DNA from 2 places in the Verminephrobacter eiseniae EF01-2 genome. Region 2 is predicted to be linked to the other one. Evidence: predicted binding sites of a transcription regulator. Region 2 holds the regulator's gene; the other holds the start of a gene.
What was found. The regulator NrdR, encoded in region 2, represses ribonucleotide reductase genes. The targets are predictions, from matches to a motif close to CACNANATNTNGTG.
Positions count from the first base shown of each region.

Region 1: VEIS_RS07285 (ribonucleoside-diphosphate reductase subunit alpha) is a predicted target of NrdR. The motif match lies at 2,110-2,123, and genes of this name have one in related genera.

Region 1 covers NC_008786.1:1,671,690-1,675,655, reverse strand. Annotated here, with positions in the region: gene VEIS_RS07295 (sigma-54-dependent transcriptional regulator) at 1-1,412, shown strand, start outside; gene ampD (1,6-anhydro-N-acetylmuramyl-L-alanine amidase AmpD) at 1,396-1,995, shown strand; gene VEIS_RS07285 (ribonucleoside-diphosphate reductase subunit alpha) at 2,224-3,966, shown strand, end outside.
Region 2 covers NC_008786.1:4,683,496-4,687,461, reverse strand. Annotated here, with positions in the region: gene VEIS_RS20560 (RNA methyltransferase) at 1-159, opposite strand, end outside; gene VEIS_RS20555 (inositol monophosphatase family protein) at 265-1,158, shown strand; gene nrdR (transcriptional regulator NrdR) at 1,173-1,622, opposite strand; gene glyA (serine hydroxymethyltransferase) at 1,669-2,913, opposite strand; gene VEIS_RS20540 (carboxyl transferase domain-containing protein) at 3,365-3,966, opposite strand, start outside.

The sequences.
Region 1 (3,966 bases), 2.6 Mb from region 2:
GCGTCGAGACCGCCGCCAGCGTGCAAGAAGCGCGCGAGCAGATCAAGGCCAATCGCTTCGATGTCGTGATCGCCGACATGCGCCTGCCCGACGGGTTCGGCATGGAACTGCTGCAAGACCTGCGCGAGCAACAACGCCGTGAGCGCTGCGTGGTCATGACCGCCTACGGCTCGGCAGAAAATGCGGTCGAGGCACTGCGCTGCGGCGCCTTCGACTACCTGACCAAGCCGGTGGATCTGCGGCAGTTCCGCTCGGTGGTGGCCTCGGCGGTGCAAGGCACCGGGGGCGTCGTGCCAGTCCGGCGCAGCGGCCCCAGCCATGGCCGGCAGCCATCGGCCAGCATCGAACCGCCGCCTGCGGCTGGAGCGGGCGCCGCGCTGGAGCGGCTGATAGGCGCATCGCAAGCCATGTGCAACGTCCGGCAACGGGTGGCCAAGATTGCACGGGGCATGGCGCCGGTGCTCATCCATGGCGAATCCGGCACCGGCAAGGAACTGGTGGCCCAGGCCCTGCACGCCAGCAGCCAGCGTGCCGACGGCCCGCTGATTGCCGTGAACTGCGGGGCGATCCCGGAAAACCTGCTCGAAGCCGAATTCTTCGGCGCCCGCAAAGGCTCCTACACCGGCGCATTCCAGGACCGCGATGGCTACTTTCAGGCGGCGCGCGGCGGCACATTGTTTCTGGACGAGATTGGCGACCTGCCGCTGGTGATGCAGTCCAAGCTGCTGCGCGCCATACAGGAGCGCAGCGTGCGCTCCCTGGGCTCGACCCAGGAGGAGACCGTCGATGTGCGCATCGTCAGCGCCACCCACCGCGACCTGGCCGCCGATGTGCGGGCGGGCCGCTTTCGCCAAGACTTGTACTACCGGCTGAATGTGATCGAGATCGTGATCCCCCCGCTGCGCGAGCGGCGCGAGGACCTGCCCGCACTGTGCAACGCGCTGCTGCAACGCATCGCCCAGGAATCCGGCATGCCGCTGCCCGCATTGACGGAACGCGCGTTGAACGCGATTGCAGCCCATCCGCTCAGGGGCAATGTCCGGGAACTGGAAAACCTGCTGCACCGCGCAGTGGCGCTGAGCGATGGCCAGGAGTTGCAGGTCGACTGGCCCACCGCCAAGGCGTCCGGCGCGACCCCCGATCTGCCGGCCCGGACATCGCAATCGCAGGACCCGCTCGCACGGAACAACGCCGGCTCCACGGTGCCGCTGCCGAGCGACTTGCAAGCCTGGCTCGACCAGCATGAGCGCGAGATACTGGTGCGCGCACTGCGCGAATCGCGCTTCAACCGGAGCGCGACCGCCGTCCGGCTGGGCATCAGCATGCGCCAGATCGGCTACCGCATCAAGCGCCTGAACATCGCCGTCCCGAACGATCAAGAGCCTCCAGAGCCACATGGCGGCATCGACTGAAGCCCTGCCGGATGCGGCCGGCCCATGGGAAGGCGGCTGGCACCGCTTCGCCCCAAGACTGCCGTCACCCAACCATGGCCCGCGCCCGGCACCAGGCAACCCGGTCGACCTGATCGTGCTGCACTCGATCAGCCTGCCGCCGGGCGAGTTCGGCGGCACGGCGGTGCAGCAACTGTTCACCAACCGGCTGGACCCGCAGGCCCATCCCTACTACCAAAACCTGCGCGGCCTGCAGGTCTCCGCGCATTTTTTCATCACCCGCAGCGGCCAGCCGCAACAGTTCGTCGACTGCGATCGGCGCGCCTGGCATGCAGGACAGTCGTCCTACCGTGGGCGCGGCCAGTGCAATGACGACTCGATCGGCATCGAACTCGAAGGTCTGGAGGGCCTGCACTTCGAGCCTGCCCAGTACCGGACATTGGCCATGCTGTGCCGGGACATTGCGCTGCGCTACCCGATAGCACATATCGCCGGCCACCAGCATATCGCGCCGGGGCGCAAGCAGGACCCCGGCCCCGGGTTCGACTGGGCGCAGTTGCAGCGCGCGCTGGGCTGGCCCCGACACTGCTTTCCGAAGGACTGAAGCGCCCTGCGTGCCGCCTGCGGCGTCCCTGGCGCGGCACGGCGGCGTCCGAAGCCTCTGCCCTGGCGCGTTGGCCTCTCCACACTACAGGTAGTGTCTTGAACAGCTCGCAGACACCATATATAGTGTCGCCGGGCACCAGGCCCGGCGCCTGACCCACCGCCACACGGTGATGCACATGCTGCGGGCGCGCTCGAACACCAGACCACGGAAAGAGGATTTTTCCCCATGCAAGCCGCTTTGCACAAGCCTGCCACCGCCCACACCCTGCCTGCCGATGTCCAGGCCAAGCCAGCGGCAGCCCCCGACCATGCGCTCGAGCATTACCAGATCATGCGCCGCAATGGCGCCGTGGTGCCCTTTCAGCCGCAGAAGATCGCGCTGGCGATGATGAAGGCCTTTCTGGCCGTGCACGGCACGCAGGGCGCGGCATCGGCCAGCGTGCGCGAAGTCGTCGACGGCCTGACCCAGACCGTCACCCGCGCCCTGATGCGCTCGCGCCCGGGCGGCGGCACCTTCCATATCGAAGATGTGCAAGACCAGGTGGAACTGGGCCTGATGCGCGGCGGCCACCACGAAATTGCCCGCTCCTATGTGCTGTACCGCGAGCGCCGCACCCAGGAGCGCTCGCGCCAAGGCAGCCCGCAGCAGCCCGCAGCCGCCTTGCTGCATGTGCTCGATGCAGGCGTGCGCGTCGCGCTCGATCCCGCGCGCCTGCAAGCGCTGATCGAATCGGCCTGCGTCGGCCTGGGTCCCGACGTGAAGGCCGACCCCATCGTGGCCGAAACCATGCGCAACCTGTATGACGGCGTGCCGATGGACGAGGTCTGCAAAGCCGCCATCCTGGCGGCGCGCACGCTGATCGAAAAAGACCCCGACTACAGCTACGCCACCGCCCGCCTGCTGCTGCACACCATCGTGCGCGAGGTGCTGGGCAGCGATGTGCCCCAGGCCCAGATGGCGCTGGCCTATGGCGACTACTTTCCCCGATTCATCAAGAAGGGCGTGGACAACGGCCTGCTCGATGAACGCCTGCTGCAATACGACCTGCAACGCCTGGGCGCGGCCATACGGGCCGAGCGCGACCTGAAGTTCGACTACCTCGGCCTGCAAACCCTGTACGACCGCTACTTCCTGCATGTCCGCAAAACCCGCATCGAACTGCCCCAGGTCTTTTTCATGCGCGTGGCCATGGGTCTGGCGCTCAACGAGGTCGAGCGCGAAGCCCGGGCCATCGAGTTCTATGAAGTGCTGTCGTCCTTCGACTTCATGTCCAGCACCCCCACGCTGTTCAACAGCGGCACGCTGCGCTCGCAGTTGTCGAGCTGCTACCTGACCACGGTGCCCGACGATCTCGACGGCATCTACGAGTCGATCAAGGAAAACGCGCTGCTGTCGAAATTCGCCGGCGGTCTGGGCAACGACTGGACGCGCGTGCGCGCGCTGGGCAGCTACATTGCCGGCACCAACGGCGAATCGCAAGGCGTGGTGCCGTTCCTGAAAGTGGTCAACGACACGGCCGTGGCGGTAAACCAAGGCGGCAAGCGCAAAGGCGCAGTCTGCACCTACCTGGAAACCTGGCACCTGGACATCGAAGAATTCCTGGAACTGCGCAAGAACACCGGCGACGACCGCCGCCGCACGCACGACATGAACACGGCCAACTGGATTCCCGATCTGTTCATGCACCGCGTGATGGAAAAAGGCCATTGGACGCTGTTCTCGCCATCGAGCGTGCCCGACCTGCACGAATTGTTCGGCGCCGACTTCGAGAAAGCCTATGTGGCCTATGAGGAGCAGGCCGCCCGTGGCGCGATCGGGCCGGCCCGGACGGTGCAGGCCACCGACCTGTGGCGCAAGATGCTGACCATGCTGTTCGAGACCGGCCATCCCTGGATCACGTTCAAGGATGCCTGCAACCTGCGCTCGCCCCAGCAGCACGCGGGCGTGGTGCATTCGTCGAACCTGTGC
Region 2 (3,966 bases):
GCCGCTGGCGCGCTGTATGGTTTCTTCGTGCCGCAGCACGTTGGGCCAGCGTGGGGCCACCAGCACCAGATCGTCAAAACCCATGGTTTTCATCGCGCGGGCGACTGCGCCCACATTGCCGGCGTGGCTGGTGTTGATCAGGACGAAGCGGGTCTTCATGGGCGGGCAGGTAAGATCGCGCTGATTGTCGCCGCCTGCATTGCCGGGAAAACCCCTCCGCCGGCGCTTTTGCTTTGCAGGATGCCCTGCCCACCATCATCGTTTATGTCGTCCAACCTGCACCCCATGCTGAACGTGGCCATCAAGGCCGCACGCGCCGCCGGCGCCATCATCAACCGCGCGGCCCTGGATGTGGAGTCGGTGCGGATCGCGCAAAAGCAGATCAATGATTTTGTTACCGAGGTCGACCACGCCAGCGAGCAGGCCATCATCGAGACGCTGCTCACGGCCTACCCCGACCATGGCATCCTGGCCGAGGAGTCGGGCCGCAAACATGGCGCCAAGGATGCGCCATTCGTCTGGATCATCGACCCGCTGGATGGCACCACCAACTTCATCCACGGTTTTCCGGTGTACTGCGTGAGCATCGCGCTGGCCGTCAAGGGCCGGGTCGAGCAGGCGGTGGTGTATGACCCTGCGCGCAATGACCTGTTCACCGCCACCCGGGGCCGCGGCGCCTACCTGAACGAGCGCCGCATCCGCGTGAGCAAGCGCACCGAGCTCAAGGACTGCCTGGTCTCCACCGGCTTTCCATTTCGCCCGGGCGATGACCTCAAGAGCTACCTGGCCATGTTGGGCGACGTGATGCAGCGCACGGCAGCGCTGCGCCGCCCTGGCGCCGCAGCGCTGGACCTGGCTTATGTGGCTGCCGGCTTTGCCGATGGTTTTTTTGAGTCCGGCCTGGCGATCTGGGACATGGCCGCCGGCTCACTGCTGGTGGCCGAGGCCGGTGGCTTGGTGGGCAATTTCACCGGCGAGGCGGATTTTCTGGAACACCGCGAATGCCTGGCAGGCAATCCGCGCATCTATGGCCAACTGGTGGCGATTTTGGCCAAGTACAGCAAGTTTGCCGCTGCGGGGGACAAGGCCGCATTGCACGCCGCCACCGCCGCCGTCAAAGGCTCAGGCGGCGCCGACGGCCCGGACGCGCCGCACTGAAAGCCGCCGCCGCATCATTTGCGCACCTCATCGACCAGGGCGCGAAAGTCGTCGATGCCCTCGAAACTGCGGTACACGCTGGCAAAGCGGATGTAGGCTACCTTGTCGAGCTTCTTGAGCTCGCGCATCACCAACTCGCCAATGCGGCTGGAGGGCACTTCGCGCAGCCCGAGGTTGAGCAGCTTTTCCTCGATGCGCTCGATGGCGCTGTCGATCCGTCCGGTGCTGACCGGGCGCTTGCGCAGCGCCAGTTTGAACGAGGCGAGCAACTTGTCGTGCCCGTATTCGACGCGGCGGCCGTCTTTTTTCACGACGGCCGGAAAGCTCACGTCCGAGCGCTCGTAAGTGGTAAAGCGCTTGCTGCAGGCGGCGCATTGGCGCCGGCGGCGGATGGATGCGGCATCCTCGAAGACCCGGGTTTCGATGACCTGGGTTTCGAGGTGGCTGCAAAAGGGGCATTTCATGGCGGCTTCATGGCGGCTTCATCGGGCGGCCGGACGCAGAGCGCCATCAGCCGTAGACCGGAAAGCGGGCCGTCAGCGCGTCGACCTTGGCGCGCACCGCAGCGATGTTGGCCGCGTCGCGCGGCTTGTCCAGCAGGTCGGCGATCAACTCGGCCGTGCTGCGTGCCTGTTCTTCCTTGAAGCCGCGCGTGGTCATTGCGGGGGTGCCAATGCGCACGCCGCTGGTCACCATCGGCTTTTCCGGGTCGTTGGGGATCGCGTTCTTGTTGATGGTCATGTGGGCGGCGCCCAGCACGGCTTCGGCCTCCTTGCCGGTGATGCCCTTGGCGCGCAGGTCCACCAGCATCATGTGGCTTTGCGTGCCGCCGCTGACGATGCGCAGGCCGCGCGCGGCCAGCGTCTGGGCCAGCACCTTGGCATTTTTGAGCACCTGCTCCTGGTACAGCCTGAACCCGGGCTGCAGCGCTTCCTGGAAAGCCACCGCCTTGGCCGCGATCACATGCATCAGCGGGCCGCCTTGCAGGCCCGGGAAGATGGCGCTGTGGATGGCTTTTTCATGCGCGGCCCGCATCAGGATGATGCCGCCACGGGGGCCGCGCAGGCTCTTGTGGGTGGTGCTGGTGACCACATCGGCGTGGGGCACCGGATTGGGGTACAGGCCGGCGGCAATCAGGCCGGCGTAATGGGCCATGTCGACCATGAAGATCGCGCCCACGTCCTTGGCCACCTGGGCAAAGCGGGCAAAGTCGATATGCAGGCTGTATGCCGACGCGCCGGCAATGATCAGGCGGGGCCGGGTCGCATGGGCCTTTTTCTCCATCGCCTCGTAGTCGATCACCTCATCGGCGTCGAGGCCGTAGGAGACCGCATTGAACCACTTGCCGGACATGTTCAGCGACATGCCATGCGTCAGATGGCCGCCCTCGGCCAGGCTCATGCCCATGATGGTGTCGCCGGGCTTGAGGAAGGCCAGGAACACGGCCTCGTTGGCTGAGGCGCCGCAATGGGGCTGGACATTGGCGGCCTCGGCGCCAAAGAGTTTCTTGACGCGGTCGATGGCCAGTTGCTCGGCCACATCCACATGCTCGCAACCACCGTAGTAGCGCTTGCCGGGATAGCCCTCGGCGTACTTGTTGGTCAACTGTGTGCCCTGGGCCCACATGACCGCCGGCGAGGCGTAGTTTTCGCTGGCGATCAGTTCGATGTGTTGCTCTTGCCGGGCGTTTTCAGCCTCGATGGCGGCAAAGAGCTCAGGGTCGGTTTGCTCGACGAGAAGATGGCGGTGGTACATGACAGGCTTATGAACTGGTGTCCCTTGCAACAGGGCTGCCCCGGCGAACGGCGGAACGCAAAAGGAAACCATCCCCTTGCGGCACGCTCCCCGGTGGTTCGTTGCACAAGCGGCAAAGCCCTTGCTGGTTCCACGTCAGCGGCTGCGCCCTTGCTCATATGCGGGGGCAGCGCCTATCGCCGAGTCGCGCACCCGGCTAGTGTAGCGCCGCGAGATGGCGCAGATGCCTTCACCAGCCGCCATGGCCCGGTGCGTCACACGGCCCGTGATGCCGCCGATGGCGGCCACCGACAGGCAATGGCCACGATCGGGCGGTAGGGCGGTAGTCGTTGCCCTCGATGTCGAAGACGACGCGCCGGGTTTTTCAGGACGCTGGCGCTGCGGCACTGCGCCTCGATGTCTGCCGGCCCGCTCCAGCGGGCTGCAGTGCCATCGCGGCGCACGCTGGCGCCTACATGCGCAGCAGTCCGAACTTCGTGTCTGCAATGGGAGCATTGCGCGTGGCCGCCAGGCCCAGTGCCAGCACGCGGCGTGTGTCGGCGGGGTCGATCAGGCCGTCGTCCCACAGACGCGCCGTGGCGTAGTAGGGATGGCCCTGGTGCTCATATTGGCGCCGGATCGGGGCTTTGAAGGCTTCTTCCTCCTGCATGCTCCACTGGCCGCCCTGGGCCTCGATGCCGTCGCGCTTGACGCTGGCCAGCACCGCCGCAGCCTGTTCGCCGCCCATCACGCTGATGCGTGCGTTGGGCCACATCCACAGGAAGCGCGGGCTGTACGCCCGGCCGCACATGCCGTAGTTGCCCGCGCCAAAGCTGCCGCCGATGATCAGGGTCAGCTTGGGCACGCTGGCCGTGGCCACGGCCGTGACCATCTTGGCGCCGTTGCGCGCGATGCCCTCGTTCTCGTACTTGCGGCCCACCATGAAGCCGGTGATGTTCTGCAGGAACAGCAGCGCAATCTTGCGCTGGCAGCATAGTTCGATGAAGTGGGTGCCCTTGAGCGCGCTTTCGGAAAACAGGATGCCATTGTTGGCGATGATGCCCACCGCCATGC